One region of the Sedimentibacter sp. genome, then DNA from elsewhere that is predicted to be linked to it. Evidence: riboswitches for the same ligand, from Rfam matches in the RefSeq annotation. Region 1 holds a riboswitch; each other region holds the start of a gene.

Region 1 (5,522 bases):
CTCATTCCACTGGAAATTATCAACAAACCAGGAAAACTTACTCCCGAGGAATTTGACATCATTAAAATGCATCCTTCCAATGGTGTTCGTATGCTGAAAGGTCTTGTTTCCGAAGAAATACTTGAGGCAATAATGTGCCATCATGAAAAGGAAGACGGTTCCGGTTATCCCAACGGCATATATCAGGACGACATCCCTTTTTACAGTAAAATACTGTCTATATGCGACGTTTATCACGCGCTGTCATCAGACAGGTCCTACAGAAAAACATGCTTTCCCAATGAGGTTATGGAGTACCTGATGGGTTGTGCTGATTCACACTTTAATTATGACATTCTTCGTGTTTTTCTAAAAAACATAGTTGCTTTTCCGGTTGGTACTTTTGTGAAGCTAAGTAACGGAATGATAGGTGTAGTAATAAAAAATTATGCGGATAACAACATGCGCCCCATTGTCAGAACCGTGAATCAGGACAACACGGTGGGAGAAGACATTGATCTTTTCGGGGATTACAGGTACACGAACACAACTATAGTAGATATGGCATACGATGCAGCTGCCATAGATTTCGTCAACATCAAATAAACAGATGAGGAGTAAATATGGAAAATAATATCGAATACATCGTAAGCGCGTGTCTGTGCGGCGAAAAATGCCGTTATGACGGCAAATCAAGCCTTTCCCAAAATGTTAAAAAGCTTGTTGATGATGGAAGAGCAATAATGGCTTGCCCTGAAATAGAAGGAAAACTTTCAGTTCCAAGACATCCATGTGAAATCAGCAGAAGCAGGATCATAAACGACCACGGCGAGGACATGACGGAAAACTTTATGGAAGGTGCTCGTAAGGTGCTTGAACTGGCAGAAAAGCACAACATAAAAAAAGCGATCCTAAAGGAAAAAAGTCCTTCCTGCGGCAGCAAATTCGTCTATGACGGCACTTTCAGCCGAAAGCTTGTAAAAGGTCAAGGCATTACAACTAAACTTTTAAGAGAACACGGAATCGAAGTTATCAGTGACGAAGACTTTTAACAAGACTATCAAAGATGCTTAACTGTTCCAAATCTTATGGGCTAACAGTACCGATAAAGACTTAATGCTTCCACTTAAATTTTAAATTTAATAAAAAATTTAGTTATTTATTTAGATTGACAAACATTACAATATTAAATATAATTATAGTTACAATTAATTAGCATGTGATAAAGGCAAACTCAGTGAAAGCTGAGGACGCAAAGCCACGGGCCTAAAGTCAATTCCAGGGCAGCCGGGTTACCAATATTGCGAATACTGAAATGTATAAGCTCTGTTTGGATACACCCCAGGCAGAGCTATTTTTTATATTCTCACCATATAAAATATGCTCAGGCTAATTAAAATTTTGTTAGATCATTCGAAAGGAATAGAGCTGATGATTAAAGTTAAACAAGACGGAAGCATTGACATGAGTGTATTAGAAATAAGCGACATAGTTGACATAAGCTTATTGCAGAAATTTCAGGACAATTTTGCCATAGGCATGAATTGTGCAAGCGTAACAGTTGACAGGGATGGAAATCCCATTACAAAACCAAGTTCCTACACACGATTCTGTGAAGGATACGTGCACGGATCTTCCATCGGAGACAGCAGATGCGCAAACTCCCATAACCGCATGGGACAGAAAGCCGCCAGCTCAGGCAGACCCTTTGTGGGACCATGTCACGCAGGGTTGATTGACTTTGCTGCTCCTGTCATCATTAACAATGAACTTTTGGGCACCGTACTGGGCGGACAAATTTTGTCTGACACTCCAAAAGAAGAATTATACCGCAAAATTGCACAGGAAATCGGCGTTGATGAGGCAGGACTTGTAAATGCTGTAAATCAGATTACAGTCACAGACATGGACAACATCAACGCTGCAGCCGAAGTGCTTTTTATCGTTGTCAACACGCTTGTTGAAAACGGTTACGCAAGAATCAAGCTGGAAGTTGTTGCAAAAAAACTCTCCAGCAAATTTATGGATATTGCGTCTGCATTTCAGGAGTTGGCTGCATCTGCACAGATAATCTCCCAGCAGCAGCAAGCGCTCAACAATGAAATTACACAGGTTGGAAAGGTAACAGAAGAGATAAACGACGTATTGAAGTTCATTTCTCAAATTGCCATGAACACAAAACTTCTCGGTTTCAATGCTTCAATAGAAGCTGCCCATGCAGGTACTGCCGGAAGAGGCTTTGCAGTTGTCGCAGATGAGATCAAGATCCTGTCCGATAAGTCAAAGGAAACAGCAGATAATATTTTAGAATTAACTGCGCAGATTAAAAAATCAGTAAATTCAACAACTGATCACTCACATGAAACGCTGCAGACTACTGAACAGCAAACAGCTGCAATGGAAGAAGTATCATCTGCCGTACAGGAAATTGTAAGCCTGGCTGACGAACTGAACAATATGATGAAATCAGTAAATTAACCACCAGAATCACTACAGCTTTCGCAATTTCTGCATGATCAATTGCTATACCAACCTTATTAATGTACAGCACACACCCCCTTCAGCTTTGCTGTCGGGGGTTTATATGCTGTCATGTGTCAATAAAGTCTTTTAAATACCCATCATGACCGCAATTACTATGAGTATAGCTTGAAGAGTAAACATCATAACAAACAAAGGCGTTATAAACTTATACCACTTGTCCATGCCTACTCCCATTATCCCACATTCCACAGCAACTGCTGTAGGCCAGAACATATTTGAAAATCCGTCTCCAAATTGGTATGCGGTAACTGCAACTTCACGGCTGACACCAATCAGGTCGGAAAGAGGAGCCATGATCGGCATCATGACAACAGCCTGACCTGAACCTGAAGGTATGAAGAAGTTTATCAGGTTCTGAACAACCAGCATTCCGATTGCGGATACGCTGTGTGGCAAATTCTGTATTATATTTGAAAGATACAATACAGCCGTGTCTATTACATTTGCTTGAGACATAATTACTTCAATAGAACGGGAAAGCCCTATCAATAATACACCGTAAATGGCAGTTGATGAAGATTCAACGAAAGCTTCCGCTATTTCTTTTGAACTCATTTTATTTAACAAACCTGTTGCAATCATCCATATTATGAAAAGTGCCGAAAGTTCCTGAAGATAAAAGCCCAGCACTCCAACCGTATAGGCAATTATAACTATTAAAGCCCCAAATCCAAGCAATGTAATCTTTTGCTGCAGTGTGAACGGCAGTTTCATAACCTCTTCACGGCTTAAAACACCCTTGTATTCATGTTGCTTTTCACCATATACGTAGCTTTTTGCAGGGTCCTTACGTATCCTTGCTGCATACCACATGACATAGGATATGGACAGCGCCATAAACAGAACAAATGCCGCTATCCTGAAAAGGGTAAGCTTTTGTGAAATAAGCGGAATACCTGCAATACTGCTTGCTATTCCTATGGTAAACGGATTGATTGTAGCTGCCGCAAAACCTGTGGCTACACTTACAAATACTATTCCTCCGCCCACTAGGCGGTCATACCCCAGAGTCATGGCAATGACAATGAACGCAGGTATTAATCCGTATGTCTCTTCATACATTCCGAATGTGCTGCCAGCAATGCCGAAAACCACCATGAAAATTGGAATCAGCAGATAATCCCTCTTGCCTAAGGTTCTTAATATGGACCCAACCATTGCATTCAATGTTCCTGTCTTCATAAGAAGAAAAACATAGCCTGATGCAAAGATTACAAAGAAAATTATATCTCCGGCATTGACCATGCCTTCATACAGTGCCATAAAGAATCCCCATGCTCCTACCGGAGACGCATCCACTTGCTGATAGCTTCCCGGCACAACCAGTTCTCTGCCTAGTTCTGCGTTTTCAACCCTTTCAAAAGTACCTGCAGGTAAAACCCACGTAAGTAATGTACAAAAGACAATAATAATAAGTAAAATTACATAAGCATGAGGCATTTCAAACTTTCTCTTTTTTTGACTTTTATTTGCTTCCATTTTGCAAACTCCTTTTTATATTTATAATACCAGTGAATCCCTGCTCAACAATGTTTTTGCAACGGTCAATGCATATACTTCTGCAGCCTTTATAAATTTGTCTATGCAAATAAATTCATCCTTCTGATGTGATCTATCCTCATCCCCTGTAAACAAAGGGCCAAAAGCTACAGAATTAGGCATGGCCTTAGCGTAAGTTGTCCCTCCTGCCAATATGAAATCAGCCTTTTTATCAGTTGACATTTCATATGCTTCTTCTAAAATTTTTATAAACTTGTGACTTCTCGGTACATAGAGAGGCTCCAGATAATCCGTAATCTTAAAAGAAAAACCGTATTTCTTGCCTAGAATGCGAAAAGCATCCGTCACTTCATCTCTTGTTGTTCCGTACACAGTGCGGGCACTCAGACAAAGGTGTATTCCTTTGTCAATGTATGCCATTGTAGGAACAACTGTGGTTTTACCCATTTCTTCTCCGTCTATTTCCTCCCTATGATTGGGCAGTCCCAGCAAATCACCATGGAAGTTATTGAGAAAACTGTCATTTACAAATCTGGCAAAACTGCTGACTGCAGCATTGTTCATGGTCAGCTCCAGCAGGAAACCGCACAACGTCACCAATGCATTGTCCCCCTGTTCTGGAAGGCTTGAGTGTGCTGCCTTGCCCGTAGCGGTAACCCGGACAACTCCGTCATCCTTCTCCATCACTGTAAGCTTATGATCTTCATGGGATTCATTGTATTCAGCAACCTTACTTTTCAACATATCCATGCTGCCCTTAAATGTAGCTTGTGCCTTGTCAGGAATTGAATTTACCGCTTCTCCCGAGTTAATGTCCAAGATGTGAAATTCTCCCGCAAAAGGTTCTTCATCAAAGTTTATCAACAGTTCACAATTCCCTTTTTCCCTGTTAATTATGGGAAATTCCCCGTCAGGCGTAAATCCATAATCCGGCAGCTTATGGCCTTCACTTTTATAAAGTGCTATATCATCCCAAACTATTTCCTCTCTTGTGCCTACTATCAGTTCGGCTCTTTTGTAAATGGGCATGTTCAGCGACTTAACGGCTGCCAATGCGTAAAGGGAAGCAATTACCATGCCCTTATCGTCAACTATTCCTCGGCCGTATATTTTGTCATCCAGCCGCTCCCCGTAGGGTGAATATGTCCATGAGTCCAGGTCTCCAAAAGGCACAACATCCACATGCGCAAGTATGCCAAGGGTTTCTTCTCCTTCCCCGAAGAACACTACACCAACTTCACCGTTTGCCCGTACTTCTGTTTCAAATCCCAATCCTTGGGCTATTTCCATAACCTCCTTCAGCGCCCTTGTCACTTCAACTCTGTCATAAGATTCAGAGTTGATTTTTAGGATTTTCATAGTGTCAGATATCATGGATTCCTCATTTGCTTTAATCCATGACTTGATTTTTGAATGCAAGCCTTCCACTTTCCACCTCCTATAATTCCACTTTCTTTCCATCCTTGTATATGCAGGTTATTGCATCTTTAACACACCTT
Region 2 (5,522 bases), on a different contig from region 1:
AGAAATTATTGCCGGAGGAGCCTCGTTTCCTCCTAATCTGTGGTCGTTGCCTGCTGTTGACACAGCTACCTTCAGAAGGTCCTGATATTCATCCACAGCCTTTATAACAGCGCAGAGGAACAGTAAAAATCTTGCATTGTCATATGGGGATGTACCCGGCTCCAACAGGTTCACTCCGTCGTTTGTAGAAAGCGACCAGTTGTTGTGTTTTCCGCTGCCGTTTATACCGGCAAATGGTTTTTCATGAAGCAGGCAGTACATTCCGTGCTTGTCGGCTATTCTTTTCAGCGTTTCCATTGTCAGCTGATTGTGGTCGCAGGCAATGTTTGTGTTTGTGAATATGGGGGCAAGCTCGTGTTGTGCCGGAGCAACCTCATTGTGTTCTGTTCTTGCCAGTATTCCAAGCTTCCACAGTTCGTCGTTCAGTTCCTTCATGAAGGCTGAAACTCTCGGTTTGATTGCACCGAAGTAGTGGTCTTCAAGTTCCTGTCCTTTCGGAGGTTTTGCTCCAAAAAGCGTCCTTCCCGTAAACAACAGGTCCTTTCTCTTTTTGTATACATCCTTATCTATAAGGAAATATTCCTGTTCCGGTCCAACGGTTGTTATAACCCTTGATGTTGTATTGTCTCCGAAAAGTCTCAATACTCTCACAGCCTGTTCATTCAATGCTTCCATGGATCGAAGCAACGGTGTTTTCTTATCAAGTACTTCTCCGCCGTAGGAGCAGAAAGCTGTGGGAATGCATAGCACCGCATCCTTTATGAATGCGTAGCTTGTGGGATCCCATGCAGTGTATCCTCTTGCTTCAAATGTTGATCTCAAGCCGCCTGACGGAAAGCTTGATGCGTCAGGTTCACCCTTGATAAGTTCCTTGCCTGAGAACTCCATTATAACCTTGCCGTCAGCAGTTGCCGAAATGAAACTGTCGTGCTTTTCGGCAGTTATTCCTGTCATGGGCTGGAACCAGTGTGTGAAATGTGTTGCTCCTTTTTCGATGGCCCAGTCCTTCATTGAATTTGCCACTACGTTTGCAACACTTATGTCCAGGCTTTTCCCTTCAAGTATAGTTTTTTTATACGCCTTGTAAGTATCCTTTGGGAGTCTTTCTTTCATTACGTCATCGTTGAATACCATGCTTCCAAATATTTCTGAAATATTGCTCATAATATAACCTCCGCCTTATAAATGTAAAAAGGCGCATAGGTTTAACAACCTAAGCGCCTTTGCTTATTATGGATGTATAATATACGAAAGTATCAAAGATGTCAATAACTTTTTTAAATTTTTTTATTGTAATTTTTGGCATACGTGTTTCACACATTATATGCTCCTTTTTATCACAGCTTAAATAAAAACTCTTGACAAATAGTTTTTATTATAATAAAATTTCCCCTAACATAGAACAAAGGCGTTCATTGCATACAATTGTACCGTAGACAGTTGTGTTGGTGTGCGCCTTTTTTGCTTAAGAGAACAATATAACGGATTTACACGAATCCTTTTACGTATAAAAACAAATCTTTTCGTGATATGTCAACTGTTGTATAATATATATTAATGAAACAGGAGGTGCAACATGAAATATACTATTGATGAAGTATTGCAGTTCATCAGCGACAACGACGTAAAATTCGTACGTCTGTCCTTTTGCGACATATTCGGTGCCGTAAAAAACATCTCAATCCTGTCCGAAGAACTTCCAAGAGCCTTTGAATGCGGAATTTCCTTCGACGCCTCTTCCATAAGGGGATTTTTAAACATAGAAGAATCTGACCTGTTTTTGTTTCCGGACCCGTCAACACTGTCCATACTGCCCTGGAGACCGCAGCAGGGAAGGGTTGTGCGCTTCTACTGCGACATAAAGTATCCCGACGGAACTCCTTTCGAAGGAGACGGAAGAGCAATTCTTCTTAAGGCAGTGAATGCAGCCCATGAAAAAGGCTACCGAATAGAGATAGGCTCCGAATGCGAATTTTACCTGTTCGAGGAAGATGAAAAAGGCAATCCCACCAAGATTCCTCATGACAATGCAGCATATTTTGATATGGCTCCCCTTGACAAAGGAGAAAATGTGCGCCGAGACATCAGTCTCACGCTGGAACAAATGGGGATAATGCCGGAATGTTCCCATCACGAACAGGGGCCCGGACAAAATGAAATAGACTTTAAATACAGCGATGCCATGTCCGCAGCCGACAATCTCGTCACATTCAAGTCGGTTGTGAAGACAATAGCGCATTTGAACGGACTGTACGCTTCGTTCATGCCGAAACCGTTAAAGGACTGCAGCGGCAGCGGCCTTCACATAAACATCTCACTGCTGAAGGACGATGTGAACATTTTTGAAAACATGAGCCACAACAGCTCCAAGGAGGCGAAAAGCTTCATTGCAGGCATACTGAACCGCATTAGGGAGATCACCGTATTTTTGAATCCATTGACAAATTCTTACGAGCGGTTTGGAAGCCACTCTGCTCCAAAGTTTGTAACCTGGTCCTATCAGAACCGTTCTCAGCTGGTGCGCATACCTGCGGCAGACGGCATTTATTCCCGTATGGAGCTTCGTTCATCAGACCCCAGCTGTAATCCATACTACGCATTTGCGATGTTGATTTATGCAGGTCTCGAAGGCATCAAAAATAATCTGGAGCTTAAGAACCCTGCCAACCTCAATCTTTACGAGGCAGATGAAGATGTCATAAAAAATTATGAAACCATTCCGTCCACCCTTGAAGAAGCCATTGAAGCAGCAGAGGCCAGCCAGTTCGTTGCAGGCCATTTGCCATTAAACACCCTTAAGAAGTACCTGTCCTTTAAAAAGGACGAATGCCTTCAGTGTCACAAATCAGGCAACAAGGAAGAATTCGAGCATAAGACGTATTTTTACACTATATAGCAATGTCGATTTTAGAGGGGTGGTGATTTCATGAACAGTGTACTTGTTGTATCAAGTTCCGAACAGGGAACTGAGCTTTTATCGCAGCTTTTAAACGCTAATGCTCATTCTGCCATTACAACTGCAGCCAGCTGCGGCGAGGCAAGAAGAATGCTTGGAAATTTCGAATATGACCTTGTGATTATCAACGCTCCCTTAAGAGATGAGCTAGGGGACAGTCTTGCTGTTGCTGTTACTGAAATCAGCACTTCAGGAGTAATAATAATAGTTAAAAGCGAAATAGCAGACGACATATCTGCAAAGGTTGATGATTACGGAGTACTGGTTGTTTCTAAACCAATAATAAAGCACGTGTTCTTTCAGTCAATGAAGCTGGCTCTGGCTTCAAAAAAGAGAATAACCGGACTAAGAAACGAGAACCTGCATCTGCAGCAAAAAATTGAGGAAATAAGGCTTGTAACCAGAGCCAAGTGCGTTCTTATCCAGTACCTCAACATGACTGAAAGCCAGGCACACCGCTATATAGAAAAGCAGTCCATGGACATGAGGACCACCAGGGAACAGATTGCTCTGAACATATTGAAAACTTACGAAACGTAAATAAAACAATTAAGAATGAAGAGTTAAGAATTAAGAATTAAAGTTGGGCAATGTGCGATGCACATTGCCTAAATTATTGTAAGCTACGAATTTGTCATTCTGAGCGGTATCGAAGAATCTCCTGATGTTTGACTGATGAGATTCTTCAGGCTTTGCCTTCAGAATGACATGTTCAAAATACGTTTGTATGCAAACTGGGTAATGTGGCGCACATTGCTTTTAATAATATTGTAATAAAAAGCAGATATTTCCAAATAATGTTTGATTATGTCTCCAAAATGTGTTATTATTATTGTAAGATAAAATTCAACTTCAACCGACAATGGCAAAGCTGACGAAAGTCTGCGACGCAAAGCTACAGGGCCTTTAAAATGGCAGCCAGCTACCGAAAGGGGTTTTTTTATTTCCTTCATTCAGGTTGAAGAATAATGGAGGTTAAGGGAAATGTACAAAAGATTTAAAAAAGCAGTATCTGCAATTCTAATTATGATCAGCGTATTTGCATTGTTTGGTCCTGCAGCATATGCAGACGAAACAACGGCTGAGACAGCCAGTGACGTAATTATGAAGAAAGTTGACAAAACAAACGATTATATTTACAAGGCAGTAGAAGTCGCTGTAAAGCAGGCAGAAATTGAAGTTCTCAATGAAAATAAAAGCGAAAACATTGATGAGATCATCGATAAGATAATTGCCAAACTGCTTGAAAAGACAGAAGCGAAGGTAGACAAGCTCGTTGAGGATACTGCCGAAGAAGGAATTGAAATCACCAGGACATATATTGAAGTAGTCATATACGACAGAACTATCCTGGTAGACCCGTGCTACGCACATTAATAGCAGAGTTAAGGAGGGAGTAATCTCTCCTTTTGTTTTACCTGTAAGATACCCTTAGCATATGATTTCTTAATTTGATATTTTATTATAATTTAAGATTCCTTTTTATTAATAATATGCTATAATTGTTATACTTGCTTAAGGAGTGAATTAATGGACGGGCTATTTATTTGTAAAGACAAAAAATATATTGATCAGGTTAGAGGGACTTCAATACTGAGCCTTCTTGCAAGAAAAGATGACTTCGAGATCATGTTGTATGAATTCAAGGCTGAGCGGCCAAACAGTATCACTCCCGGAAACACCGACGGACTGATGGAGTTTTACTACATACTGGAAGGATCAATCATCGTTGAAGATGGCAGCAAATCAGTCAGAATGGAAAAAGGCGATTACTTTTATGTGCATAATATAAAAGAAACCGTTCCGTTCAGAACACTTTCAGATACAAAAATGCTGTATGTGACATCCCAGCCGGTTTACAATTTATTATATACATATACGGATGAATTAAGAAATCTCCTGGATAAATCAGAACAAAAGGATGCTTACACATATAAACACAGCAACAGAGTTCAGGATTACTCGGTGAAGATTGCCAGCAAATTGGGACTTTCAGGCGAAATCAACTATACCATTGCCCTGGCTTCACTTTTCCATGATGTTGGTAAATGCTTCATTCCTGATGAAATATTGAACAAGCCAACAAAACTCAGCGACGAGGAATTCAACTATATTAAGAAACACAGCACATACAGTTCTGAACTATTGCATGGCAAATTTGTTGAGGACATTGCCAAAATTGTTGAAGCTCACCATGAAAGACTGGATGGATCCGGTTATCCTAAAGGGCTAAAGGGCGATGAAATCCGAATAGAAGCTAAAATCATAGCAGTTGCCGATTCCTACGATGCCATGACATCAGACAGGGCCTATCGCAATGCTTGGACTCCTGAAGATGCCATGAATGAATTGAAGCACTGTATCGGTAAATTCTATGTTAAAGAAATAGTGCTTGCTTTAGAGCAGATTTTAATTGAAGAAGGAACTCTTGAAAAATAAGGAATTTGGGCTGCCCAAATTCCTTTTCTTTAATTCTTAATTCTTAACTATTAATTATCAATTGTTTTACTATTTCCGTTGCCGCGGCGGCATCTGCCTTGCCCTTGGTTTCCTTCATGATAAAACC
Region 3 (5,522 bases), on a different contig from region 1:
TCACCGTCATAGGTGAAATATGTAAATTTTCCGCAAACAGTGCAGTAAGCTTCCATTGAGTCTTCCATGCAAATCCCTCCTTTCCTGATTTCAACTATTTATTGAAGAGGCAGTACCACTTACAAGAATTTTCATGGTACCTGTTCTCCAATAGTCTATCCTTCTTTTTAAATAATATGGCAGTAATTTCATTATAATGATATTTTATTTTTACCCAACAATGAAAGTTTCAACCTTGCATCAATTAAATAATTATCCTAATGTAAAAAGATTCTGCCGTATCTGACAGAATCTTTCTTATATTGCTGCATTTATTTGGTTTTGATCAGTATTGCATTTTCTTCCTGGTCCCAGGACACGTCAAAGTCCATGGACAAAGCAATATCTCTTAGTTTGAAGTAGTTGCTCCCGTCAATATTGTAGGCAGTTATAGAAACTTTTTTTTCGTTTAGGTAAACTTCCGAACTGGATTCAACTGCGTTCTTTTTCATAATAAAGTTTTGTACTGTCAGTTCTCCTCCTACAGCTTTGTACTTATGGTTTTTCAAAATGCTGATGGCATTTTTGCTGTTGTCCCACACTACATTGAATTCTTTTTTGCTTCCGTCAAGGACCATGGCTATGTCCCTTAGCTTGAAATAGTTGCTGTTCCCAATGTTATAAGCTGTCATGCTTACATGGCTGCCATCCACCAGCACCTTTGAAGAAGTGGGAAGTGCAGTAACCCCAGCAATCTTTTCCTCAACAAATGCAAGACCATTGTTTATCTTCCTTCCGGACATTGAAACATTAGCCTGAGGATAATACAGTGCTACTGAACCACCCCCGTCAAGGCACATGGCATTGACAAGCCCCATCTGTCTGCATACCTCTGCAGCTTCCCGTACCGTGGCAGAACCCATGTTACCGATTATTATGCTTCCATCCGCCTTGGCTCCTATAAAAGACCTTGCTGCTCTGTTCGTATTGATTTTTGCTTCGGTAAACCCTTCAGCAAGGCCATCTGCTGTTATTGTTCCGTTGATAATCAGGCTTGGTCCTGCACCAAGAGCACACACCACATCATTCCATTCCTCTGATTTAGTGTATGTGGTCTTTATTTTTATACTGTAAGAAACTTCATCCCCAGTCTTGAACCGCTCATCCGCAAGATACGCAACCGAAGAATTGTACACAATTGCAAATCCGTCGCTTGGAACCATAAAGTCAGATGATGAGAGTTCGGTTACTTTGCCGCCTTTCACAATCACTGCCCTTGCTCCCGGCTGCAGCTGTACTTCCGTTCCATATTCCGGTGTAAATACGGTGATAGCCTCCGCCTCCGAGCTGGGGTGGTTTATTCTCCATGGAATTGACCTTAGCTTACCGTTTATGTATCCTTCGAATTCAAATGAAAGGATATCCACCAGAAGTCTGCCTTCACTTGTAATGCCTGCAACGCTTTTGCCGTTGCTGACATGCAGGATTTTTCCATTTTTAATTATTGTTCCCCAAGGAACAGGAGTGCCGTTGTATGCCTCAAAGTAAGTTCCGTTTATTGCTGCAAAGGCTCCTGCACTTTTAGCCATGTTTGCAAGAGAATCAGCAGAATTCATCTGATTGCCTGCATTGAGGACCACCGGCTTTATGTTGGAAGTGTTCATGTCTATTTTAATGTAGTTTGTACTTATACCGGCTATGTTCTGGCTTGAAAACGAACCTGCTGCAGCATATGCATGATTCGAGCCAATAAACGCCACTGCGGCAACCGCCGCCAATAAAATCCTATGTAATGTTTTCATCTTTATCCTCTTTTTCTCCAATTCGTGTAGCTTCCGGACTTTATTCTGGCATCTGCAGGCTTTTCAGCTAACTTAGGCAGGGCCCAATCCCTTCCGAATTTTAATGCTCCCTCAATTCTTCCGCTTTCACACAGCGTTTGAATTCGTCTTACCGATATTCCCCAAGATTTTGATGCATCCTTCACTGTCATGTAGTCCATTATTCACCTCTGATAACCTCAACAGCTATTGAACCATTGTACTGCAATAAAAAGGCACTGCCGTTAAATCAAGCAATGCCAACGTGCAACTGGCTGCCATTTTAAAGGCCCTATAGCTTTGCGTCACAGGTTTTCACCTGCTTTGCCAAATATATAATTTGTCATTATTATAATCTTCTTGGCGAACAATGTCAATCAATATTATCCAAAAATACAATTTATATGAATTTATATTATATTTTTCAGCTCATTATCCTTTTTATTTAAAAATTAGCCATACATTGCTTAACATATTTAAACTTTTGAAAGAAATACTATTTATGAAACTATGAAAATTTAGTTTCATAAGCGATTGTTTGCTAACTTAATTAAGTGAGGAGAACAATATGAAAAACAAATTAGTGGCATTGATCTTAGCGTTGGTATTGGCATTGTCGGCATCGCCTGCATATGCATTTTCAAACTTCAACATTTACGACTACTTCAATTTCATAAACCCGTCAGCCGACCCATCGGCCCAACCTTCGCAGACTCCTGCGACAGTTCCTGCGACTTCTGCTTCCTATGAAGAAAGGGTTGCCCAGCTTGTTAACGTGGAAAGGGAGAGAAACGGACTTCCCGCCCTTAACTTCAACAAGAGGATTTCGGATGTTGCCAGGGTTAAATCCAAAGATATGGCTGACAACAATTATTTTTCGCATAATTCTCCAACCTACGGAATGGCAGGAGACATGCTTTTAAAATTTGGTGTCACATGGTCAGCATGGGGTGAGAATATCGCATCAGGACAGAAAACACCTGAAGAGGTTGTTACTGCATGGATGAATTCCCCTGGACACAGAGCAAATATACTTTCGCCTGATTTCATTTATATAGGTGTGGGCTACTGTACGGATTCTAACGGAAAGACTTACTGGACACAGTTGTTTACCGGAGATGACAAATAATCGCTTAAAAACAAAAACTGCGCATCAGCGCAGTTTTTTCTTTATAATGGCATAATTTGTTTTTTGAATTCGTTGTTGATTACCTGCGCCAAAGATGTGTATATTGCAGATGATCCGCAGAAAATTCCAACCCAGCCTGCAGCTATTTTTATGCTGTGCATTCCGGTGAAATCTCCTATTGACAGCATAAAGAACAATACAGCCAGCGATAAAAATACTATTTGAGTTGCACGGTTGTGCTTTAAGGTACCTATAAACATAAATGCCGTGAAGATTCCCCAGAGCAGAAGGTAAAATCCCATGCTTATCTCATCTGCAGGCTTTATGTTTTCAAAAGGATTGATCCAAATGAAAATAAGTGACCACCAGAAGAATCCGTATGCTGTAAATGCTGTTGCTCCGAAAGTGTTGTTTTTAAAAAATTCCATGATTCCTGCAATGATTTGAGCTGCTCCGCCCAATGCAAATCCCATTGCAACTATAACTACCGAAAGTGGAATAATATCTGCATTGTGAAGATTGAGAAGCACTGTTGTCAATCCAAATCCCAATAGGCCTAATGGTGACGGGTTGGCGATTGCCATTTGATTCTCTTTGTTCATGTTTCCTCCAATAAATGTATGTTAATATATTTAAACCGTTAGTATGTTAACATAAGTGCTATTTTATTGCAAGAAAATTGTTTTTGCAAAACAAAAAAATTTTAATTCAAACAAAACTAAAAAGGCGGATTGCTCCACCCTCATTACCAAACCGTAGCTTTGCAGCTTTTAAAGATTTATATCCACCAGATTTATCCCCGTTATGCTATCGGGTGTTACTTCACAATCAAGAGCAAGTATCTTTACTCCCTTATCTCTAACTTTTGACAGAGTTTCAGCAAAAATTCTGTCAGTTTTTGCGTTGGGGGTAAAATGTAAAACATCCTTCATCTGTATTATGAAGACCACATAAGATTCATACCCGTCATCAATGCATGAAGCCAGTTCATTTAAATGCTTCAGTCCCCTTTCTGTTGGAGCATCCGGAAACATCGCCACTCCGTTTTCCTCCAGTGTAACTCCCTTCACTTCCACAAAAATTTTTTTAATTCCATCTTCCATGTAGAAATCAAAACGGGAATTTTTGTACTTCTGTTCCGGTTTTAAAATACGGATGTCCTTAAAAAATCCTTTGTCCCGTGCCCATTCTGCAAACACTTTGTTGGGAACCTGGCTGTCCATGTTGATGAGCCTGTCACCCTTAAAAACCGAAATCAGATCATACTTCGTTCTGCGGCTTAAGCTGTCAAACTCCTGAACAAACAGCTCAGCTCCTGGGAGCAGCAGTTCCTTGCATCTCCCTGTGTTTTTTACGTGGCAAACTTCGTTTCTTCCTTCTATCTCGATATTGGCAATAAACCTGTTTGGCCTGTCAATAAATTTTGCTCTTAGAATATTTTCGTATCGCATAGTTTGTCCTTTCACTTTACTATAGCTTATTATAAACCGCTAAGAGCATTAAATCCACTTAAATCTAATGATCCCTATTCATTGACTCTATGAATTCATAAATCGGCTGTTTTTTCATTCCACCAGGAATGCATCAAACTGCCATGTATCTTCTTCATCAATATTTCCGCCGTTGTATCCTTCGAACAAATTCATGCGATTTTTAAGGGGTGTCCAGTCTATTTCCGTGGATACGAATGTTCCAAGATATATTTTTGCAAATTCAAGAATCTTCTCATGAGGCAAATCATCCGGAACCTTTAAACCTTCCCAGGGATTTTCAATCATCCACAAAATTGCTCCTATCAACGAACAGGCAACCTGCAGCGTCGTTGCATTCTGATGAGGAACAAGACGTCTGGATTCTTCTATATCCAGAATGCTTCCAACCCACCATGATTTGTAGTCGTGTCCCATCAGCAGCACACCCAATTCGTCTTTGCCGCTTATGATTTCATCCGTCATGATTCGCTGCTTTTCCTGCAGCTTAAACTGCCTCATTTCAAGTTCATGAAGTGAGTTAACGGCACAGTCGCAAGGACAGTATGCATAATGGACAGTTGGTCTGTAAACAGGCTTTTGCCCTTCCCATACAGTAAGGCTGTCTGAAATTGTAAATGCTTCCCCATGCCTTATTACCATGCCTATGATTTCCCCGCTTGGAACAAGAGACCTTACCCAGGTTCTTATGCCCATTCTGGCAAGGCATATTTGATTTCCGGGACCATAACCGTGAACGTGTGCATATTTAGGCAGACGCCTTTCATGGGTTCCCCAGCCCATTTCAGCAGGAGCAATTCCCTCTTCGTAAAATCCGGCAATGCTCCACGTGTTGACAAATTCGTTTACTGTCTTTGGCTGGTTTGTTATCTGCGTATCTCTTTCGCTGATGTGCACTGTCTTAAGGTTCATGAGCTGGGCCATTTTAGCGAAATCTCCCGCATCCATGGCTTCCCTCATGCATGCAGCTCTTTTCTCATCCGTGTTTTCCATTATTATCTTGTTTGCTATGTCAATTATGCCTGTCTTTGTAAAATGTGAAACAAGACCGGGATTAGCACCATGGTCCAGCACAGCAGTGGCACCTTTATTCCTCCACCCCTG
Region 4 (5,522 bases), on a different contig from region 1:
TTGCTTGATTAATTATAACCATTGATTAATCCAAAGTAAATAGCATAATGAATATTCTAATATTGAGGAACAGGCAAACATTTTCGAAAATTTGTTTAAAAAAAAATTTCAAATTTATGTTTAAAGATATAACCATCGGGTATACATATCATACAACATCATTTTCTATAGTTCTAACAGAGTCAGCACAATTACCAGTTGTATTGGTTGAATCGTGGTCTAACCCGTTAACAGTTAGATTATATAAAGCGGCTAAACCACACAAGAGTAAAGATGCTGGTAGGGTAGTAATTAATTAAATGAATGTTGAATCATTACCGAGAGGTTTTGAATGGGTATCCAAGAAAATAAGTAGCGCCTGGTATCTCTATATGATATCCAGGCGCTGCTTATTTTTTATCACTTTATATTTTTCATAGCAACTTATATATTACGAGTATTTGCAGATTTTTCTGACAGTATAAATTTCCGGCCATCGTTCAGTTTCATTTTCTATTCTATTTATACTGCTGCTTCAAATAACCGTCAGAAACCAACTACCGTATAATAGTGATTATCATGCTAACCTCATCATAGTCTACTATTGCTCCCAATGTCTCACTGATAAAGCGTAAAGGAACAAAGGTTCTGCCGGGCGGCAGTATTACAGATTCACTGTCAAGGTTAACGCTCTTTCCGTTCACAATAGCTTCTTTTTTGCCTATATTGAGTACCAGCTCCCTATCTCTGTCTGTTATTTTTACCTGTCCGGAATCGTGCAGCCACTGAACATTTGCGCCCAGCGCCTCGCTTACAAAGCGGATACCGATTTGGGTACGGTTAGTACTTGCTTCAATATAAGGCGCGGCATCCAGCGTGTATGGCTGACCATCAATAGTAGCCTGAGTGCTGTTTACAGTAAGAGTAATCAGTGTCTGGTTTGGCCCCAATTTGATTATATGTTTAAATTCCCGGCTGGCGTTTTTTCCTTTGTTGTCTGTAACTGTAATCGTAAATTTGTAAGTACCGGGCAGTATCGGCGTACCGTTGAAGGTGCCGTCCTCCGCCAGGCTTAAACCCTTTGGAAGTGAGCCGCCAGTTACCTTAAACTTATACGGCCGGGTTCCTCCCGACGCTAAGAACTTATGTGAGAATGCCTTCCCGGGAGTACCTTCAGGCAGATTAGACCAGGTAACAGTTAATGGAGTGTAATGACTTCCTCCCCCGCTTGATGAAGGGGTGCTGTCATATACTGTTATAATAAGGTCTTGGTCTGCTCCTTCGCTAAAGTCGAAGGTTAAGGTTATGCTTCCGGTAGCCTGCTGCTCCAGATAGGATTTGTTTATGGTTACTGTGCTTTTGCTTACTGAATAATCTGTTCCATCCACAAGCACTATATCACCGTTTTTGATAGCACTCATTGTAGTGCTTTGTGCAGTTATGGTTACCGCAATATCCTTATAATTAGATGAACCACTGTATTTGTCAAAACTTGCATAAGTGGGATCAATAGTTGAATCTGCTGGTTTTATTACCCATTTGGCATATACAGTTATGTCGTCGTCAACTGTTGTATTAGCTAAAAATGCTGTTCCCCAGCCATCTTCGCCATCCACTCCTATTCCGTCATCTGCAATACCATTGCCGGTCCACCAATCAGCGAAAGTATAATCTGTTCTCGTAGGCTGCTCAGGCAGACTGCCCACTGAAGACGCAGGTTCTTCCACTTCAATCGCAGCCGGAATTGCATCCGTATCACCGCCGTTTTTATTGAAGGTTACAGTATAGCTATATGGTGTGCTGCTATTGCCGGTACTGTTGATGAGAACTAATACATTTCCATTATCACAATTTGTCATAGCTATATCCAACATCCCGTCATCATTAAAATCTCCTGTGGCAAGATTACATGGCTGATTGTTGAGACTAAAATCCTGTTTAGGGAACAGTGTGTGATTCCAGCTATTAGCAAGAATAGAAATGTTTTTGCTGTACCTGTTGGCTGCTGTCAAATCCATATAGCCATCATTATTGAAGTCGCCTGCAACAGAGTCAATTGGTCCGAGATTTAGAAGGAAATTACTCCAACTGCCGCTTGTTGCAAAATTTCCTGTGCCGTCACCAAGCAGTACGGATGCATATTCTTCGTATTCAGAAAAATTCAGCATATCATCAAAATACAGGAACGCTATATCTATATTCCCGTCATCATTGAAATCGGCTGCAGTAGCACCACCGGCTGAATAACGCATGCCCCCTCCGATAATTTCACCGATGTCCATTATTATCCTGGATGGTAGATCTGGAAAATGGCCGGAACCGTCACCAAAACGGATCTCCATGGTACTGACGTCAAAGCGGTCTCCAAAAACAACTATCAAATCCTGTTTTCCATCATTATTGATATCTTCTGCAAAGATTGCCTGAGGATAATTCGATGTGGATATTGACTGTGCTTCAGTGAAGATTCCTTCCCCGTTGTTCGAATAGATAAAAATTTTGTCCTGGTTCCAATCTGTCGTTGCTACATCGTTATCCCCGTCATTGTCAAAATCTCCTACAGCAGAAGAATACCCTGAACCACATGGAATCAATGGAGAAAAATTAAAGTTTCCGATGGATACAAATGCGTAAGTTCCTCCGCTGCCACTGATGACAAGATCATCCAAATTATCCCCGTTCAAATTACAAGCTATAACAGAATGTGGGGAGTAACCGGCAGCTGAAACAACACGAGCTGCAAAAGTCCCATCACCGTTATTGGGCAAAACAGATAAATTGCTCTCATTGGCATTGACAGCGACTATATCAAGATAATCGTCATTGTTAAAATGACCGGTAGCAATGCCCAGTGGTATACCGCCTGAGTAGTACTCATCAGGTGTTTTAAAACTTACAGGTATGGGTGCTGCCATTGTGCCGTAAGCAGAAAAAGCTATTTGAATTTTGTTCTGATCATCAGCCAGACCCATCTCACTGAATGGAATCTTCAGTTCATAAACCTTATGGTCATAATTGGCTCGTTCGGTAGTGATGAAGCCCGGCATACCCCATACTGAATTTAAAAGTGAAACTTTAAAAACCTTAACAACATCATTTGTTTTTATATATACTTTAACATAATCTTCGTTGCCATCCATGGTATTGTCAGGAGTTACATCAAAAGTTACATACAGGTTTTCCTGGTCATTCATCAACCATGCATAAATTGTACCGGCAGGATGTCCGCTGGCAGGAACCACATATTCCGCCATAAAGGATTCTTTGCCGGAAACTTCAGATATATTACCATCAACGCTGACACTGCCGGATACAGAATTAAGTATGTATGTGTAAAATTCTGATTCTGTTGTTATTTCCTTATACATATTTGTTAAAGGAAATTGAAAGGGTGTACGATTGACGGCAGACGAACCTTCGGTTGCTGCAGCAATGACCGGAGATGCAAAAAGCAATAATAAAAGTGTAACTTCAAAAATTTTTAACCAAGAAATTTTTGTTTGTTTCATTTTTTCTCCCTACCTTATAAAATAATTTTTGACAAGCAACTTATTATTTAAGCTGTGAAGTCGCTTTAATGCAAACAATTTTTCGTCCTAGCCTCCTTTCAAAAAGAATATATATAATAAAAAACCGACCTAAATAAACCGGTCGGTTACGCTATTAGCTCCACAAATGAAAAAGCGTCCAAATACTTTCATTTGGTCATTGCTGCCCATATTACTAATTGTATTGTTTTACAACTTATATATGACTGTTTTGGAAATTTCCAAAATATTAACAGTATGATTAAATACCTTATATGGTGTCTTTCTTTGTACTCTAAACTTAGATTAGATTTATGTAATAATTAAAAATGAACAATGAACATTGAACAGTACAAATATGCGGCTAACTTAGCTGTCATATTTAGTTGTTCATTATTCATTGTTCACCGTTCATTGCGGCTCCAGCCGCATTTGCGCAGTCTCGCATACAAATTTATCTGTTCGCTTTCGCTCACATAAATTTGGTGCTCGTTGCGGTTGACCCTACCATCCATCTGTACTTCGCTATCGCTCGTACATATGGGGTTAGTCAATACTTGATGGAGGCGGTGGGAGTCGAACCCACGTCCGAAAATATTTCCACAAGACTTTCTCCGAGTGCAGACGATAATTTTTGTTTCGCCTCTACTATCGCCTATCGTCAGGCTATAGTATCGGCTATCTTCGATTGCTCAACTTAAGGTCGAAGCCCCCTCAAGCAGTTCCCTGATTTAGATGATGCCCCAGTATAGCCTACAGGCCGGCTAAGTGGAACAAGCTAGCAGCTTACGCTGCGAATGCTAAGTTATTGTTTTCTTTTGCGTTTAATTTTAGTTGCCACTTTTTGCGTTGTTTGGCGACAACGACTCGCTTATCTTCCTTCTATATCCCCGTCGAAACCATTTACGCCCCCGTAAATGTCAATCGTCCTGTCTTTGGATTCTTCTTTCTGCATCCTTCTTGGCAATATCCTGACGCTTGTCATAATTTTTCTTGCCTTTGGCTACAGCCAGTTCCATTTTTACACGACCATTTTTGAGATATAAGCTTAACGGTATGAGTGAATATCCTTTCAGTGTTGCAAGCCCAAGCATCTTTCTTATTTCACGTTTGTTCAGCAGAAGTTTTCTGGGCCTTAGCGGGTCAACGTTGTATATGTTTCCCTTTTCGTAAGGGCTTATATGCATGTTGTACACGTAAGCTTCACCATCTTTAATATTCACAAAACTGTCCTTCAGGTTAACCTTGCCCTGTCTTATGGACTTAACCTCAGTTCCCACAAGAACAATCCCTGCTTCATACTTTTCTTCGATGAAATATTCATGATATGCTTTTCTATTGCTTGCAATATTTTTTGTATTTTCAGCCATTTTAATCACCCACCATTAACGTAGGTTGATTATAACATTAATAAATAAAGTTGTCAAATGGCAGTTTTTTGAGACTTAAAATGAACTTTTCCGATATTAATCCAGTTATCCAATTATGGCATATTATAAAATTTGTGCTTGCTTTATTCATAAAATCATTTTTTTGCAGGTAATATAGTCATGAAATGCAGCAATAATATTAAGGAATATAATTAATTATATTTAATTTTTAAACGAAGCGTGTCTTACTGTCGCTAAATTGTGAAAGGATTGATACCATGATAAATCATAATGAAAGAAACAACATTTTTGTCAATGTGATAACACAACCCAACGAAGTCAAGTCAGTTTCAAAGAGGCCTGTAGGCACTGCTGCCGACAATACATTTTGTGTATTCAACAATCAGAGTCATGCTGTGGGTTCTGTAATCAAAAACCAAGACGGAGATTACATCTGCACAGCTGATGGCTCATGGCAGAAAAAGGATTAAGATTATTTACTTTTAGGAGCTGCACGAAGAAAGGTGCAGCTCTTTTTTCAGTTTTGAATCTGACAACTGCTTTCAACTGGAATAAATAACGGTTTTTATGCAAATTTTTACCAAATGCTTAATTTCTTACAATAAAGTACGATAACTTAATTGTT

The links. Region 1 has a riboswitch for cyclic di-GMP ahead of AAGU76_RS16055 (PocR ligand-binding domain-containing protein). Riboswitches for the same ligand answer to the same signal wherever they lie in the genome.
Region 2: it holds a riboswitch for cyclic di-GMP, as region 1 does, so the genes downstream of both, AAGU76_RS09115 (hypothetical protein) here and AAGU76_RS16055 (PocR ligand-binding domain-containing protein) in region 1, are expected to answer to the same signal.
Region 3: it holds a riboswitch for cyclic di-GMP, as region 1 does, so the genes downstream of both, AAGU76_RS01265 (helix-turn-helix domain-containing protein) here and AAGU76_RS16055 (PocR ligand-binding domain-containing protein) in region 1, are expected to answer to the same signal.
Region 4: it holds a riboswitch for cyclic di-GMP, as region 1 does, so the genes downstream of both, AAGU76_RS01160 (FG-GAP-like repeat-containing protein) here and AAGU76_RS16055 (PocR ligand-binding domain-containing protein) in region 1, are expected to answer to the same signal.

What each region holds. Positions count from the first base shown of each region.
Region 1 covers NZ_JBCFAS010000004.1:238,919-244,440, reverse strand. The annotation lists gene AAGU76_RS16065 (HD-GYP domain-containing protein) at 1-585, shown strand, start outside; gene AAGU76_RS16060 (DUF523 domain-containing protein) at 603-1,031, shown strand; cyclic di-GMP riboswitch class I at 1,197-1,279, shown strand; gene AAGU76_RS16055 (PocR ligand-binding domain-containing protein) at 1,411-2,457, shown strand; gene AAGU76_RS16050 (TIGR00366 family protein) at 2,590-4,002, opposite strand; gene AAGU76_RS16045 (Sapep family Mn(2+)-dependent dipeptidase) at 4,024-5,451, opposite strand; gene AAGU76_RS16040 (amidohydrolase family protein) at 5,462-5,522, opposite strand, start outside.
Region 2 covers NZ_JBCFAS010000002.1:565,758-571,279, forward strand. The annotation lists gene AAGU76_RS09100 (glutamine synthetase III) at 1-1,164, opposite strand, end outside; gene AAGU76_RS09105 (glutamine synthetase family protein) at 1,577-2,896, shown strand; gene AAGU76_RS09110 (ANTAR domain-containing protein) at 2,927-3,496, shown strand; cyclic di-GMP riboswitch class I at 3,811-3,886, shown strand; gene AAGU76_RS09115 (hypothetical protein) at 3,941-4,333, shown strand; gene AAGU76_RS09120 (HD domain-containing phosphohydrolase) at 4,487-5,395, shown strand; gene gatB (Asp-tRNA(Asn)/Glu-tRNA(Gln) amidotransferase subunit GatB) at 5,439-5,522, opposite strand, start outside.
Region 3 covers NZ_JBCFAS010000001.1:270,167-275,688, reverse strand. The annotation lists gene AAGU76_RS01275 (hypothetical protein) at 1-68, opposite strand, end outside; gene AAGU76_RS01270 (phosphodiester glycosidase family protein) at 312-1,781, opposite strand; gene AAGU76_RS01265 (helix-turn-helix domain-containing protein) at 1,784-1,981, opposite strand; cyclic di-GMP riboswitch class I at 2,063-2,138, opposite strand; gene AAGU76_RS01260 (CAP domain-containing protein) at 2,368-2,928, shown strand; gene AAGU76_RS01255 (acetate uptake transporter) at 2,970-3,530, opposite strand; gene sfsA (DNA/RNA nuclease SfsA) at 3,699-4,379, opposite strand; gene AAGU76_RS01245 (saccharopine dehydrogenase NADP-binding domain-containing protein) at 4,494-5,522, opposite strand, start outside.
Region 4 covers NZ_JBCFAS010000001.1:245,227-250,748, reverse strand. The annotation lists gene AAGU76_RS01160 (FG-GAP-like repeat-containing protein) at 537-3,488, opposite strand; cyclic di-GMP riboswitch class II at 3,620-3,704, opposite strand; RNA gene ssrA (transfer-messenger RNA) at 4,065-4,419, opposite strand; gene smpB (SsrA-binding protein SmpB) at 4,427-4,876, opposite strand; gene AAGU76_RS01145 (hypothetical protein) at 5,155-5,367, shown strand.